Regions from separate parts of the Mesorhizobium sp. LNJC394B00 genome, predicted to be linked through region 1. Evidence: predicted binding sites of a transcription regulator. Region 1 holds the regulator's gene; each other region holds the start of a gene.
The links. The regulator LexA, encoded in region 1, represses DNA repair genes until DNA is damaged. The targets are predictions, from matches to a motif close to TGTTCNNNNTGTGTTCNG.
Positions count from the first base shown of each region.

Region 1 (5,235 bases):
GCAATTATCGGTTGCGTCAACTGGCGCTGGAGCCTTGTAGCACAAAATCTGTTCGCGCCCTCCGCGCAACCTCGTTTGGCAGCAGCGTCAATGTCTGGGTTTCATTCGGCTGCAGCGTCCGTCACAGTGCCTGGAACATCGCTGCGACGGTGGTAGCCCCCTCTGACGAGCGGACATTTCTTCACGGATGCGGCACTGCCCGACTACAACGCCGCCGTGACAGCGTTGGCTTGGTCACGCATATTGACCTTTCTGCAATCATTATCGTGAACACCGCAACTGTGTGCAGGTCGGTCTCGCCACGAAGGAGGCATGATTGAAAGAAGGACTACCGATGACCGAAAACGCCGACCATACGGAGGGTGATCCGTTCTACCATGGTACCCGGGCGGATTTGAAACCCGGGGATCTGCTGAGCGTCGGCCACCCTTCCAATTTCAGAGGTAAACCACTGTCATGGATCTATTTCACCCAGACACTGGAAGCCGCCATCTGGGGAGCAGAGCTTGCAACGGGTGACGGTCGTCAAAGGATTTACATCGTAAAGCCGACGGGGTTTTTTATGGATGACCCTAACCTGACCGACAAAAAATTTCCCGGTAATCCGACGAAATCCTACCGCTCCCGTGATCCGTTGCTCATCCAGGGTGAACTCGGTGAATGGCAGGGTCATACACCGGAACAATTGAAGGCAATGCACGATGGGCTTGCTCGCGTGAGAGCGGAGGGCCAGGATATGATTGAGGATTGAGCGTCCTTGCCAGGTGATGGTCGATTCCGGCGCGGTGGACGTGATCACGCGGACTTTCGCGCTTTGCGCGTTCATGTAGCATAGGGGTCTGGGGCGCAAGGGGCAGACCCGATGGCTGGACGTGGCCGGGGCACGAAGGAAGGCGAAGGCGCCGAGGCAAGCGTCAGCGAACGCTCGCTGTTTGCCGATAGTCCCTATGCCGAGCCGCTGCCCCTCGCGCTGCCTGAGCCGCATCCCGGCGTCGCGCCTGCGCTGCCCGGTCACGCGTTGCCGGCGCAAGTCACAGCGCCCGGATCTATCGCCCGTCTGCGCAGACGGCTTCGCCGTCCGTCATGGCCCGCGCTCCGCCGCAGCCTTGCCGTGGCCGCCAACACGGAGCTCGACCGGGGCGTCGCCTTCCTGCTGGTGCCGGTTTTCCTGGCGGCCGGCGTCATCATTTATTTCTCGCTGGCCGGCGAGCCCGGCTTTGCGCAGCCAATCGCCATTGTGGTGCTGGCGACATGTTGCGCCCTCGCCACGCGATCGCGGCCGAGGACGCATCTGTTCTGCATGGCCGCGATGCTGTGCGCGCTCGGCGTCGTCGCCGCCAAAGTCGAGACTTGGCGCGCCGGAACGCAGATGCTCGGCTCCGAGATTCAGACACGGCTGACCGGCCGCGTCGTCAGTCTCGAACAGATGGAAAGCGGCCGCATCAGGCTGACGCTCGATGTGGTTTCGACCGCTTACCCCGAGCTGCGCTACGCCCCGGAGCGGGTCAGGCTCTCGGCGCGGACCGTTCCCGCCGATATGACCGCCGGCTCCCTGATCACCGGCTATGCCAGGCTGTTGCCGCCGACCGGTCCGGTGCGGCCGGAGAGCTACGATTTCTCCTTCGACAGCTATTTCACCGGTTTCGGCGGCAGCGGCTTCTTTCTCGGCAATCCGAAAACCATTGCTACGCAGGGACCGCCGCCGCTGACCGCGCGGCTCTCCTCGGCAATCGAGAACGCGCGCGAAAACATTGCCGACCATATCAGGGGCAAAATCGGCGGCGCCGAAGGCGAGATTGCCGCGGCGTTGATTGTCGGGGTGCGCGCCGGCATCCCGGACGAGGTCAACGAAGCGATGCGGCGCACCGGCATCTACCACATCATCTCCATCTCCGGCCTGCACATGGCGCTGGTTGCCGGCACCATCATGGTGTTGCTGCGTGGCGCCTTTGCGCTGTTTCCCGATTTCTCTTCGCGCCGCCCAGTCAAGAAATATGCAGCAGTGGCAGCACTCGTCTCCATCGCCGCCTATCTCGTCATTTCAGGCGTCGTGGTTGCCGCCGAGCGCAGCTTCATCATGCTGGCGGTCATGCTTGTCGCCGTGCTGTTTGATCGCGCCGCACTCACCATGCGCAATCTGGCGATCTCCGCCATTGCCGTCATCCTGGTGTCGCCGCACGAGGTGGTCGGTCCCAGCTTCCAGATGTCGTTTGCTGCCACCGCCGCCCTTGTCGGCGCCTATGCCGGCTGGGCCGATTACCGCGCCGACAAGGTGAGAACGCCGCCGGCAAAGCGCTCCTTCGTCGGCTTCCTGTCGCGAAAATTCGCGCTGGCCATGGGCAGCCTCGCCATGACCTCGATCATCGCCGGCAGTGCAACCTTGCTGTTCGCCATCTGGCATTTTCAGCGTGTGTCGCCGCTCAGCCTGATCGCCAATCTGGCCGTGATGCCGATTGTTTCGTTGATCGTCATGCCTTTTGCCGTGCTCAGCGCACTGGCGATGCCGTTCGGCGCCGACGGGCCGTTCCTCTATGTGATGGGCAAGGGTCTGATGGCGATGATCGCTATATCGGCCTGGATTTCCGAGCGCTCGCCGGTCGACGCCGTCGGGCTGATCTCCATCCGCTCGGTGCTGTTGGTGGCGGTCGCCCTCGTCATCGCCACCATGGCCACCACCTGGCTCAGGTTGGCGGCCGTGCCTTTCGCGCTGGCCGGCCTGTTGACGGTAGCCGCAGGTGCTTACGCCCGACGTGCTCATATCCGAGGATGCGCATCTGGTGGCCATGCCGATCGGTGGCGGCGAACTCGCCCTCAACCGCGAACGCTCCAACGAATTCACCACGGACAATTGGAAACGGGCGCTGCGGGCCGAAACCATTATCCCACCTGAGATTTTCGAGGCAACAGATACGCGGTTCGATCTCGATCCGCTCGATCTGCCGCCCGGCTCGCCCTTCTATTGCACCGGCGATCTCTGTATCGCCCGGCACCCTTCCGGAGCCATTGTGGCGCTTGCGAAAGACCGCAAGACGGCGCGGCCGGCCTGTGCCTTCGCGAGCCTGATCGTCATCGATGACGCCACCGCCTACAATCCGTGCCGCGACCCGCTGGTGCTGGTCGTGACGAAGAAACAGCTGGCCCGCGACGGCAGCGCCGCCGTCTTCTTCGATCCGCAATCGGCAGCTGCAGCGCCAACCATCCGCTTCGCCGTCGACAAGCCGTATCGCCCCTGGCACGAGCAACGCCGCTTCTCCCGCGAAGCGCGCGGCCTGCCGCCTTACAACCAGCGTGAAAAGTACAAACCCAAGCCGGCTCAGTAGCGCCGGATCAATCCGACAAGCTTGCCCTGCACCTTCACCCTGTCCGGTCCAAAAATGCGGGTCTCGTAGGCCGGGTTGGCGGCTTCCAGGGCGATCGAGGCGCCCTTGCGGCGGAAGCGTTTCAGGGTCGCTTCCTCATCGTCGACCAACGCCACCACGATCTCGCCGGGGCTGGCTGTGTCGGCATTGCGGATGATGACCGTGTCGCCATCGAAAATGCCGGCCTCGATCATCGAATCGCCCTTGACCTCGAGCGCGTAGTGTTCGCCGCCCATGATCATATCGGGCGGCACCGAGATCGAATGGGTCTGATGCTGGATGGCGTCGATCGGCACGCCGGCGGCGATGCGTCCCATAACCGGGATTGAAATCGCGGAAACGGCATCGTCATTGCCGGCCGACATCGAACGCGACGGCGAGCCCGGCTTGATCTGGCGGCCGAGACCGCCTTGGCCCATCGCGCCTTGTCCTTGGCCGCCTTGCCCTTGGCCGGTTTGACCAAGACTGCCCTGAATCACGCTCGGCGAAAACTTCCTCGCCGCATTGAGGCCTGGTGCGATCGAGTCGGGCAGCCGCAGCACTTCCAGCGCGCGCGCCCGGTTCGGCAGCCGGCGAATGAAACCGCGCTCCTCAAGCGCCGTGATCAGGCGGTGGATGCCGGACTTGGAGGCGAGGTCGAGCGCTTCCTTCATCTCGTCGAAGGACGGCGGGATTCCGCTCTCCTTCAGGCGTTCATGGATGAACATCAGAAGCTCATGTTGTTTGCGCGTCAGCATCGCGGCCCCCAAGGGTTCTGAAATCAGAATCAGAAAAAACAAACCCAGAACAAACACTATCTGTTCCAGTTGTGTTCCGCAACCTTTTAAAGTTTAATGAATGTGTTGACGTTTTGTTCAGCGTAACGTTCGGCGCTGCGGGCGCCGCCTGCGCCCATTTGCCGGCAACGGGTGAAACGAAGCCAAAGTGCCCTGCGCGTCGGCTACGACCGCCGCTTCCTTTTCGGACGGGGCTGCGCAGCATCCGCGCCGGGTTCGCTCTGGGCATAGACCTGCAGCGTGTAGCCGATGTGAGCGGTCATCAGAGTTTTCGCACGTTCGACGTCGCGATCGAGGGCCGCTTCCATCAGGGCGGTATGGTGTTCGATCGCCACGGCGTCGCGCAGGGCCGCCACGGCCTTCCGGTGTCCATCCGTGCGGCCGGCGGCGGCGCGCAGCGTCGGGGCCAGACCCAGAAAGCGGTGATGGCGATGCAATTGGTCGGAAATCGTCGCATTGAAGCGCAGCAGCCAGCTGGATGTCGCGGCACTGAGCAGCGCCGCATGGAAGGCATCGTGTTTTTCGTACCACGCGTCGACCGCATCATCCGATGGATCGTCGAGAACAGACCCGCACCGTGAGAGACGATAGTGGGCGGCAACGACCGCGTCTTCCCACTCACGGTCGCCCTCCTCGATCGATTCCACCAGCAGGGGCAGTTCGACCACCAGCCGCGCACGCGCCAAATCCTCGAGCTCCGCCCGAGAGACGGGAGCGACCGCAAACCCGCGGTTGCTGATGGCGGTCACAAGCCGTTCCGCCTCCAGCCGCGACAGCGCCTCGCGCAACGGCGTCCAGCCGATGCCGTAGGTGTTGCGCAGCGTGCTCAGCTTCAACGGCGCGGCAGGCGCCAGCCGGGTCGCAAGAATATCGCGCCTGAGCAGGCGATAGGCCGCTTCCGTCTTCGAGGTCTGCTCGTCACCCAGCATCGTGATCCATCAGACATAAACGCTCGGCGGATCATTATATATCAAAGCCTTTCAATGGGTGAATTATATATAATGTTTGACAGTTCAAGGGCGACCACTCAAGATCGCCGGCATGTTTGGGCGGCAGGCTCCGCCGCGCGCGTTTGTCCATGGAGGGGCGCCGGATCATGA
Region 1 is NZ_AYWH01000004.1:233,982-239,216, reverse strand. Features, by position in the region: gene arr (NAD(+)--rifampin ADP-ribosyltransferase) at 335-751, shown strand; partial or broken gene X751_RS01000000163910 (ComEC/Rec2 family competence protein) at 863-3,320, shown strand; gene lexA (transcriptional repressor LexA) at 3,314-4,096, opposite strand; gene X751_RS146975 (GntR family transcriptional regulator) at 4,300-5,064, opposite strand; gene kynU (kynureninase) at 5,232-5,235, shown strand, end outside.

Region 2 (5,235 bases), on a different contig from region 1:
TTGGCATTCTGGGGAACATTTCGATTCAGGAGAAGGAATATCAGCCCAATGAAGACATTTTGCGCGAGGGCGAGAAGCCGAGCCTTTCCTTCGTCGTTCTTGACGGCTTGATAGGGTCGACCAAACTAACCGGGGAGGGCAAGCGTCAGATATCCTCCTTTTTTGTTCCGGGCGACATTCCCGACCTGCATGGTTTGCATTTGTCGGTCATGGATTGCACGTTCACCCCTCTGATGCCCTCTCGAGTGGGCTTCATGCGGCACGACGATCTTCGCGCCATTTGCGACCAGCACTCTTCGATAACGAGAGTGTTTTGGCGCTCCACTGTGATCGATGCGGCGATCTATCGAGAGTGGGTCACCAACGTCGGAAGGCGCGACGCCTACTCTCGTATGGCTCACATTCTTTGCGAACTTATTGTCCGCCTTCGCTCGGTCGGTCGCATTGAAGATCATGTGGCCTATCTCCCCATAACGCAGGCTGCACTTGGCGACGCACTTGGCCTCTCCTCCGTGCACGTGAACCGAGTGCTTCAGGACCTTCGACGCGACGGTCTGATATCTACCCTTGGCTCGCGTTTTCATGCGCCCGACTGGGCAGGGCTCGTTCGCGCCGCAGATTTTGACTCTACCTATCTGCATCATAGGGCTGCGCAGACGGGTGCCGGTTTCTGAGAATGCTGGGTCGCTCATGATGCATTAAGCCAACCCCTCGCGATCCTTGAAACCGAATCTGCTGTAGAACCCGCACTCCTCCAACAGGAATGTCGAATGTCGATCACTGCTTGAGAACTGGACCGCAGACTTACCTAGCGACGGCATGGCTTCCCAAAGCTACGACTTGAACCCGCCGAAAGCTGGACGTTGTTTGACGTCTTCACTGGGTAATACCCCCGCAGCGCGTGGGCGTCTGGCTAACTATCTGGACGAGGAATATTCCCGGCATCTTCAGCCTTCTGGCCGTGTCGACCTGAGGCGAGGGTTCCCTAGGGTAACCTCTAAAGTACGACTGCCCTGAAACACGTGCGGAGCGCCGGATAGTGTCCAAATTTCGCAAAGCCAATGCACCGGCGCTGCTTAGCCATAGTGGAGACGCGGCTTCGGCAACGTTCCTGTAAATTGAACCCCAATTCGGTCGTTCCTGCGCCACCGCAGGACTGCTTGGTAGGCAACGCCGTCGGTCGGCACGTAAAGCACAAACCGCTCAGGGACACGCGCTTCCACCGGGACTTTGAGCTCAGCTCCGCCACTGTTTTGGTTCCGAATGGTGCAACTGATCTCGGAGTTTGTAATTCCGCTGATGATTGAGGCGCCTTTAAGCACCCGCTGCCTCCGTTCGCGGCGATGCTCTTCATCAACCATGTGACCTCCATCGGTCACCCCCCGGCCCTATGGTAAGCCCACCGGCGAACAACTGTCCATCTGGGGCGTCGCTCGGTAGCCGGACGGCATAGATGCCCGTTGCGCTGGTGAATTCGCCGGCCGCCAACGCGAAAACAGACCCGAGTGGTCCCGTTGCGTATAGCGTTGTTAATCCGGCAGCAGCATCTCCTCTTCATCGGCCGCGGCCTCGAACAGCAGCCGGAAGTCGTTACCCAGCATCTTGCCATCCATCGCAGATAGGCAAGCCTCGGCCGCCAGCCGCCACTTGGGGCCACGATTGGACCATTTTAGGAGCTCCTCAGCGGCGGCATCAACCCGGTTGACACCAAGGCGAAGCCCCGGGCGCTCGGTCTTCACATAAACTGGAGGGTTGAACCAACGGTGGGGCATCACGCTTCTCGAGCGTTGAAGGCGATGAACAGTCCCCAAACGGAGGCTGAATCGACGATCATTTCGACTAACTGGCAGTCAGTTTCGAGAAGATCGCGGCCGGCGCTCGGGCACCGCTGCAATGGTCGCCTTGACGGAAGTATGTTGCCGGGTTGTGAGCCCAACAGGACCTCGCGGACCAGCTCCTTGGCCGTTTGCTGCGTAGGCCGAACAGGTGCTTGAATGTCCATCCCATCCTCCCAGAGAGATAGAACCTCATCAGCTATTCTGTGGGTCACTTTCCGAAAAAGGCAAGAGTCGGAAACGTACAAAGCAGGTTCCCGCAAACACCGCATTTGCTCGAGGCATGTGAATGCAAATCCAAGGATTTTACGCCGTGCTCGCCACAGCAAGGATGGACAAAGCGGAGGAGTTCTATACCCGGCTATTCGAGCGGAGGCCTGATGATCGCCCCATGGACGGGTTGATCCAATGGCGCAACATCGCAGGCGCCAACTTGCAAATCTTCCAGGATAAGGAAAATGCTGGGTCCGGCAGACTGACTATTGTGGTCCCCAAAATGGACAAAGCCCGAAGGTCGCTTGAAGAAAGTGGCGTGACGCTCACAGGTGAATCGGAGGGTGACTACGGGAAGATTGCCCAGATCGCAGACCCTGACGGCAATCGTATCACTCTTGCAGAGCCCCCATCGCGGCCTTACAACACATGAAGGATTTCGACTCCCCTGTTTGGCAAACCAGCTCATCGGGTTACGATGGACGACGCGAATTCCTCGCCTGCCTACAATGGCTACATTCCGCGACAGGCGCTGATTTGCACCTCACCGTGTCAGCTGCCTGACGCGACCTTAAGGAGAGAGGACTCGCCTCCTCTCCCAAGTTCTCACGGACGAACGCGGATAACCGTCTTTCCCGTGCGTCGCTTGGTCGAGTTGAAGGTCGCGACGGCATCGTCCAGGCTCGAGACTTTGCCGATGTTCGTCCGCAGTCGTCCATCCCGGATTCGTTGAACTATCTCAGAAAGCTGGGCTCGATCAGCCTCGACGACAAAGTCAATCGCCAGGCCGTCTGCAGGTCGAATATCCGTTGGTCCGACGGCTGTCACAAGCGTTCCTCCGGCCCGGACCAGCGTTGCGGACCGCTTCTGGATGTCGCCGCCAATGACATCGAACACCAGATCGACACCGCCGACGTCTTCCAGCGTGTCATTTCCGAGGTCGACGAATTCATTTGCACCGAAGTCGAGCGCCTTCTGGCAGTCGGCGGCGCGTCCGGTGCCGATGACATAGGCTCCGGCCTCCCTTGCAAGCTGCGCCACCATCGAACCGACGGCACCGGCAGCGCCATGCGCGAGAACGCTCTGCCCCGCCTGAAGGCGGCCGTGCTGGAACAGCCCCTGCCAGGCGGTCAGGCCGGAGATCGGCAGGCTCGCGCCCACCGTGAAGTCGACGTCGCCGGGCAGTGGCGCGAGATTGCGTGCCTCCATGGCAACATACTCGGCGAGGGTGCCGTCGCGATGCCAGTCGGCGAGGCCGAACACTCGCTGACCGATTGAAAGCCCCGTGGTGCCGTAGCCGAGCGCAGTGACCACACCAGCCAGCTCGTGGCCGAGGATCGAAGAGGTCCTGTCACGGAAGGCTCGGTCGGCCCACGTCGAGGGCCACTCCAGTTCGGTGTTGACGAATCCTGCCGCATGAACCTGTACGACCACGTCGTTAATTGCCGCCTGAGGCTCGGGCAGTTCCACCAACTTCATCCCGGCCGTTCCTGCAGTCCGGTCCGTCGCTACGATTGCTTTCATGGGGATTGTCTCCTCACCGTTGGGGTAAATTGCGGGCGCGGAGGGTCTTTCGACGTCGCGCAGAGTTGGCGTCGGCTCATCGTTGGCGACCGCGAGCGGAAGCTAAGCAATCTCGTCGGATTGTTCCAGCACGGGTAAACTTGCAGTCGTGAACACCTATGCCCTCGCAATCTCACACACTTCAAGCATGTGGAACAAAAGCAGATCAAACACGTTGTGCCGTTCCCAACATGGAGAGCGTCATGCAAACTTCACCCCGAGCCAAAAGCGAAACTATCAGCAAGGATCCTGACGAATGGACGACTGGTGACGAGCCAATGACTCCGTCGCAAGCTTCCTACTTGAAAACATTATGTGAGCAGGCGGGCGACGACAGAAGCTACGCTGAAGATCTAAGCAAAGCCGAGGCCTCGAAGCGAATCGACGCGCTAAGGAGTGAGCTCAAGCTCTAAAGGCGCTGGGAGACCTACGACAGGAGATCGCCAGCTTAGCGGTATTTGGCCTGTGATCTGGACGGTCCTAATGGTGAAGGTGGTAGAGTTTGCTAACGATCTTCCATTCTCCTGCGATCTTGAGCAGGGAAAGATAGTCGGTGAACCTTGTGGTTCCAAATTCGTCCTCAACCTTCACAGTGGCTGCATCGCCCGTAATGTCGAGCGATGCGACTGTCCAGTTGGGGCTGGTGTTCGGCGGCAAGCCCGCACCCATCACCTCGCCGACATAGGCATCGACACTCAGCCATTCGACCGCGCCCTGGAAGTTACCGATGATTGATGCGCGTGGGTGGAAGGCTGCCCGCAGCCCTTCTTCGGCACCGGTGGACATGGCCAAAACGTAACCTTCGATGGTAGCGGTAATAAGACTTTCATCGGTCTGTGACATCGAGGCTTCTCCACGCCAGTGTTTGCAGCGGTCAGAGCATGGAGGGACCGATCCTTGCTGACAACAGGCAAACGGTTTTTCGGACCAGTTGGGTCCGTTTCCTTTGTTGCTTTCGCGGTTACTTCGGGCGACGCCTCGCGCCAAAGGCCGCCAGAAGATCAGGTCGAGTTGAGGTGTGTCGCAAGTTCCCTACTTCCGAAACGAGTCGCCGCCCAATGGGTAGACGCGACTTCACCATTTCAACCGCTCGTTCTGTTCAACAACGAGGGCCGTGTGTTGCGGCTGCTTTGATCGGAACGCAAGCGTCCGGAGTTTGAAAAACCAACTCTCTTGTCGGTCGAGTAAACAACTTTACCGACACCGTGGGAGAGCGATGCGCGCAAGCCTTCGTGTGGGAAAAGGCCAGCAGTGCTGCAGCTGATGCCTTCCCTTCTGCGATGGAGCGCGCCTGAGAAGCCGCACCAGCGGCGCGCCGGTTGTGAACGTGAAGGCAGCCGGCGCGTTCAGCGAGCGCCGTCCCGTTCAGCGAGCGCCGTCCCGTTCACCTGCCTTTCTTTGACGGCCCTGTGTTCAGCTTCCCACGGCAACGCGTGGAAGTCGGGCTTGTGCCCCGCTTCACGGTAGGCAGCCTGAGTGAGGAAACTTGCTTTGTCCCGCTCCACAACGCAAACAAACGGCGGATTCCCCGGGCACCTATAAACGCCTACAGCTTTTTTCATGCAACAGGTGTGCGACGGCTGCTCGAAGATGTCGTCCTTCATTGCGATGACAGAACAAGAGC
Region 2 is NZ_AYWH01000005.1:453,641-458,875, forward strand. Features, by position in the region: gene X751_RS144675 (Crp/Fnr family transcriptional regulator) at 1-674, shown strand, start outside; gene X751_RS1000000165820 (PilZ domain-containing protein) at 1,077-1,361, opposite strand; gene X751_RS0133710 (DUF982 domain-containing protein) at 1,530-1,772, opposite strand; gene X751_RS144665 (VOC family protein) at 2,149-2,481, shown strand; gene X751_RS144660 (NADP-dependent oxidoreductase) at 2,655-3,572, opposite strand; gene X751_RS09840 (DUF3072 domain-containing protein) at 3,815-4,024, shown strand; gene X751_RS0133720 (nuclear transport factor 2 family protein) at 4,092-4,454, opposite strand; gene X751_RS1000000167055 (hypothetical protein) at 4,958-5,235, opposite strand, start outside.
Region 2: a site for LexA is predicted at 3,763-3,780, ahead of X751_RS09840 (DUF3072 domain-containing protein). Genes of this name have one in related genera too.

Region 3 (5,235 bases), on a different contig from region 1:
CCAAGGCCAAGGCCAACGCGATCGGCCAGCAGGCCAACGACGCTGCCAAGGCTGAAGCCGAGGCTGCCCGCAAGAAGGTCGAGGCCGCCCTCGACAAGAAGCTCGGCGAGGCCGAGGCCAGCATTGCTTCCATCAAGGCCAACGCCATGAAGGAAGTCGGCATGATTGCCGAGGACACCGCTTCAGCCATCGTCGATGCGCTTGTCGGCGGCAAGACGAGCAAGGCCGAGATCTCGGCTGCGGTCAAATCCGTGGCCCGGTGAGGAGCACATCATGGACGCCACATCTCTCGCAACGCTTTGGGCAACGGTTGCCCTCGTCATTTTCCTCGGCGTTGCCGTTTACATCAAGGTGCCAGGCCTGATCGCCAAGTCGCTCGACGCCCGTGCGACCAAGATCAGCGACGAGCTTGCGGAAGCCCGCCGGTTGCGCGAAGAGGCCCAGCAACTGCTCGGCCAATACCAGAAGAAGCGCAAGGAAGCCGAGCAGGAGGCCGCAGCCATCGTCGCTGCCGCCAAGCGCGAGGCCGACATGCTTGCCGCCGAGGCGCACAAGAAGACCGAAGACTATGTCACCCGTCGCACTGCGCTTGCCGAGCAGAAGATCGGCCAGGCCGAGCGCGAAGCCGTCGCCGAAGTGCGCGCCAGCGCCGTCGACATCGCCGTCGAGGCGGCCCGCACGCTGCTTGCCGGCAAGATCGACGCCAAGGCCGGCGCCGACCTGTTCAAGTCCGCGCTGCAGGACGTGAAGGCCAGGCTGAACTGAGCGGGGTTAACTCGCTGACATCAAGCCGCCCGGGCAACCTGGCGGCTTTTTTGTTGAGCGCGGACAATCTGCCCCCTTGAGGGGGAGATGTCGCCAAAAGCGACAGAGGGGTTCGGTGCGACCGGCCGCGACGCTCTTTCTGCGGCCAGTAAGGGCTAGCGCTTCACGCGCGGCGACCCCCTCTGGCCTGCCGGCCATCTCCCCCTCAAGGGGGGAGATTATCATTACTCCAACCCGGCGAAGCTCTCTTGCTCAACCACCTCAACTCCACCCAGCCTGAACGGCGCGAATGACGCCCGGTGCAGCCTTGCCACCGGACCATGCGCTTCGATCGCGGTGCGGTGCCGCACGGTGGCGTAGCCCATATGGACTTCGAACCCGTAGCGTTCGTGGTGGCTGCCGCAGCCGCACATCATGCGGTCGCGCATCACCTTGGCGACGATCGAGGCGGCGGCGATCGATTGCGAGCGCTGGTCGCCCTTGATCAGCGCGCGGCCTTCGCAGAGGAGGCCCGGCGGCACATCGCGGCCATCGGCCAGCGCCAGCTTCGCCTGGATCGGCAGGCCGGCAAGGGCGCGGCGCATGGCTTCCAGGCTGGCCTTGAGGATATTGCTGCCGTCAATGCCTTCGGCGCTGACCGAGGCCATCGACACGCCGAGCGCTGACCCCAGGATTTTCAGGAACAGCGCCTCGCGCTGCAAATGGTTGAGCCGTTTGGAATCGTCTAGCCCGTCGGGAATGTTGGCGGGATCGAGGATCACCGCCGCCGCCACCACCGGCCCGGCCAGCGGACCGCGGCCGGCCTCGTCCATGCCTGCCACCGGCCACAGGCCTTCAGCCATCGCCTTCGTCTCGAAGGAGAAGTCGGGCTTTTCGACGATTTCTAAAAGAAGCGGAGAATCGGAACGCGCGCGAGCCATGTTGCGGCGAGGTTCGCATCGGCTCCGATTCTCCGCAAGTCCCTCCAGGGTCGAGTGGGGCAAGACCGGGAGGGCACCGTCTGCAGGCCGGGGGACAGGCCGGACGGGATTCTTGGGTCGCCTGCCAACCACGAGGGCAGGGCAGGCGCTACTCTCAGAGCAGCATCAGCTGCTCGGTCGCCTTGGCGGCGGCGACAAACTGGTCGGTTCGGAGCGTGCGCCGCTCGGCGTTGAGGCCGAGCCGCTTGGCCGTGATCTCGAAGCGCCGGCCGATCTGCCAGGCATAGGGGCCGGCGCCTTTCATCCGCTTGCCCCATTCCGAATCATAGTCCTTGCCGTCGCGCATCGAACGGATCAGCGACATCACGTGCCGGTAGCGGTCGGGATAGTGGCGCAGCAGCCAGTCCTTGAAGATCGGCGCCACCTCGAGCGGCAGGCGCAGGATGACATAGCCGGCCTCGCGGGCGCCTGCGGCGCGTGCCGAATCGAGGATACGCTCCATCTCCTGGTCGGTCAGGCCGGGAATGATCGGCGCCACCATGACAGAGGCCGGGATGCCGGCATCGGAAAGCTGCCGGATTGCCTCAAGCCGCTTGGTCGGCGTCGACGCGCGTGGCTCCATGGTGCGCGCCAGCATGCGGTCCATCGTCGTCACCGACAGCGCCACCTTGGCCAAGCCCCGTTCGGCCATGCGCGACAAGATGTCGATGTCGCGCGTCACCAGATGGGATTTGGTGACGATGCCGACCGGATGGCCGCGCGCCTCCAGCACTTCGAGGATCTCGCGCATAATCCGGTATTGTTTCTCGATCGGCTGGTAGGGATCGGTGTTGGTGCCGATCGCGATGGTGCGCGGCTGATAGCCATCCTTCGACAGTTCCTTGTCGAGCAGCCGCGCCGCATCCGGCTTGGCAAACAGCTTCGCTTCGAAATCCAGCCCCGGCGACAGGCCCATGAAGGAATGCGTCGGCCGGGCGAAACAATAGACGCAGCCATGCTCGCAGCCGCGATAGGGGTTGATCGAGCGGTCGAAGGAAATGTCGGGCGATTCGTTGCGGGTGATGATGGTGCGCGGCTTCTCGACCTGCACTTCGGTCTTGAACGGCGGCAATTCCTCCAGCGAATTCCAGCCGTCGTCGAACACATGCCGGCTGACCGGCTCGAACCGGCCGGACGGGTTGATGCCCGCGGAACGGCCGCGGTTGCGATCCGGACGGACGCGCATGCCGCTCTGTTCGATCATCGCATTGGCCATCTCGGCTCGCCCTGCTCCGAAAGCAGCAATGTCCGCACGCACGATATGTTCCATTTTGGCCCTTTCCCAAGGACTGTCGGCTGGCTGTCGAATCGCTCTGTTCATGAAAATAATCCTATTTCGCTGATGAGAACAAAGCAAGAACTTTTTCGTTGGGCCATGCAAAACTGGCGCTGCGCCGGGCTTTCCGCTATTCGGCTAAAAATGCTCAGCGTTCTCATCGAAACCCGGGATGACGAAGAAGGCCTTGCCCGCACGCTCGCCTCGTTGATCGGCGGCGCGGTCGAGGGCGTGGTGCGCGATGTCATCGTCTGCGACACCGGCTCGACCGACCAGACGCATCGGGTTGCCGATCATGCCGGCTGCCACTTCGTGGCCGGCGGCATTGCCGCGGGAATCAGGCAGGCGAAGGGTGACTGGCTGCTGTTTCTGGAACCCGGCGCAAGGCTGGCGGAGGGCTGGATCGACGACGTTGTCGCTCACACGGCGCGGCAAACCATGCCGGCGCGCTTTTCCCGTGCGCGCGGCAGCCGCACGCCGTTCCTGTCACGGGTGTTTTCGGGCAACCGGGCGCTGGCCGAAGGGCTGGTCATCAGCAAGCGCCAGGCCGCTGCCCTGTCGAAGAACGCGCACAGCGCCGAAGCCCTTGCGCGCGGTCTCGCCACCAGGCGGCTCGACGCCGAAATCTGGCTGGCGCCGAAGAAGTGATCTTTCTCCCTTTTCCCGTTCCCAGGGAGAAGGGTGCCCGAAGGGCGGATGAGGGGCAGCGTCGGCGCCTCATCCGCATTGGCACGGTCGCAGCACCATCCCTCTTTTTCGCCGCAAAAAGCTATTGTGCATTGCACAAAAGCTGACGCGGGATTAGCATTCCGTTGATGCGGGATATCGGGGCTTGGGTAGTGCCGGAGCGGTAAGCAAGCGCCGCGTCGTCGTTGCTGCCGTTCATATCTGAGGACCCCGATGAACCTTTCGTCCCCTGACAAATCCGGCGCCCCCAGTCTGGAAGCCATTGCCCGCAACGGCAGCCAGCTCCGCCGCATTGCGGTGCGTATCCCGACCTATCTGTCCGACCTGCGCGAAAATCCCGCATGGCTGCCGATGTTCGTGCTTGCCCGCACCATGCCGGCGCGCAAACTGCACTGGCTTGGCGCCAAAGCCGCGCGCCCCGCGCAGAGTGCCGGAGCGACGATGTTCAGGGGCGTCGACCTCAAGTCGATCGTCGCGGCGCTGCGCGCCGATGGCCTGTTCTCCGGACTGGTCCTTCCGCAGGCAATCCACGAAGAGATCGCCAGCTTTGCTCAGAGCACGCCGTGCTTCGGCAATTTCGACCGCCGGCTCGAATTCATGCCCGGAGAACACGCAGAAGCCGAGAAGCGGTTCGGCCGCTCTTTGCTCAGCGGCCACTATTTCGAGCGCATCCTCAGCTGCAAGGCAGCACTCGCCATCCAAAACGATCCGCTGCTGCTCGACATCGCCCAGCACTATCTGGGCGGGCAGGCAAAGCTGATCACCACGCGTGTCTGGTGGAGTTTTCCGACCGGCGAGGCTTCCGACGCCGACAAGAACCTTGCCTCGCTCGGCAAATATCATTTCGATCTCGACGACTGGCGGATGCTGAAATTCTTCTTCTATCTCAAGCCCTGCGATGCCGGCACCGGCCCGCATGTCTATGTCAAAGGCAGCCACAACAGGCGCAGCCTCAAGCACCAGTTGACGCTGCTGGTCGGCCATCCGGCGCAAGACGTGCTCAAGGTCTATGGCGACGACAGCCCGGTCACGCTGACCGGTGAGGCCGGCCTCGGCTTCGTCGAGGACCCGTTCGGCTTCCACATGGGCACTGTGCCGTCCACCACGCCACGGCTGATGATGGAGGTCGGCTTCGGCGTCTCGCCGCCCTCGCGCCGCCGCTTCCACGGCGAACCGGTCATCCGCTGAGGCCGGAGCGGATCTCGACCGGCATCCAGCGCGCTTGCCGCCGGGCAATGCGACCCTCTTTGTTCTCGGCATCATAGTCCATCGGGACCGGCTCGCGGTTGAACCGCGGCCGGTCATCCAGCGCATTGACGATGACGATCGCTCTCGGTTCGCCGTCGGTGGTCACAGCAGCGACATAGACGCCGCAGTCCCGGCAGATGAGATAATCGGCGGTGCGCAATCCGAACCGGTATCGGTGCAGCCGGGCCTCGTCCTCGACCGCGACGATCAATCGCCCCCGCGGATCGGCGGCGGCGCGTGAGCCATGCCGGACGCAGAAGGCGCATTGGCAGGCGCGGATCTCCATCTCGGACGGCTCGA
Region 3 is NZ_AYWH01000007.1:112,310-117,544, reverse strand. Features, by position in the region: gene X751_RS142915 (F0F1 ATP synthase subunit B) at 1-263, shown strand, start outside; gene X751_RS142920 (F0F1 ATP synthase subunit B) at 274-765, shown strand; gene X751_RS142925 (ribonuclease HII) at 990-1,685, opposite strand; gene X751_RS142930 (PA0069 family radical SAM protein) at 1,840-2,994, opposite strand; gene X751_RS142935 (glycosyltransferase) at 3,145-3,648, shown strand; gene X751_RS142940 (hypothetical protein) at 3,901-4,875, shown strand; gene X751_RS142945 (aldehyde-activating protein) at 4,865-5,235, opposite strand, start outside.
Region 3: a site for LexA is predicted at 3,069-3,086, ahead of X751_RS142930 (PA0069 family radical SAM protein). Genes of this name have one in related genera too.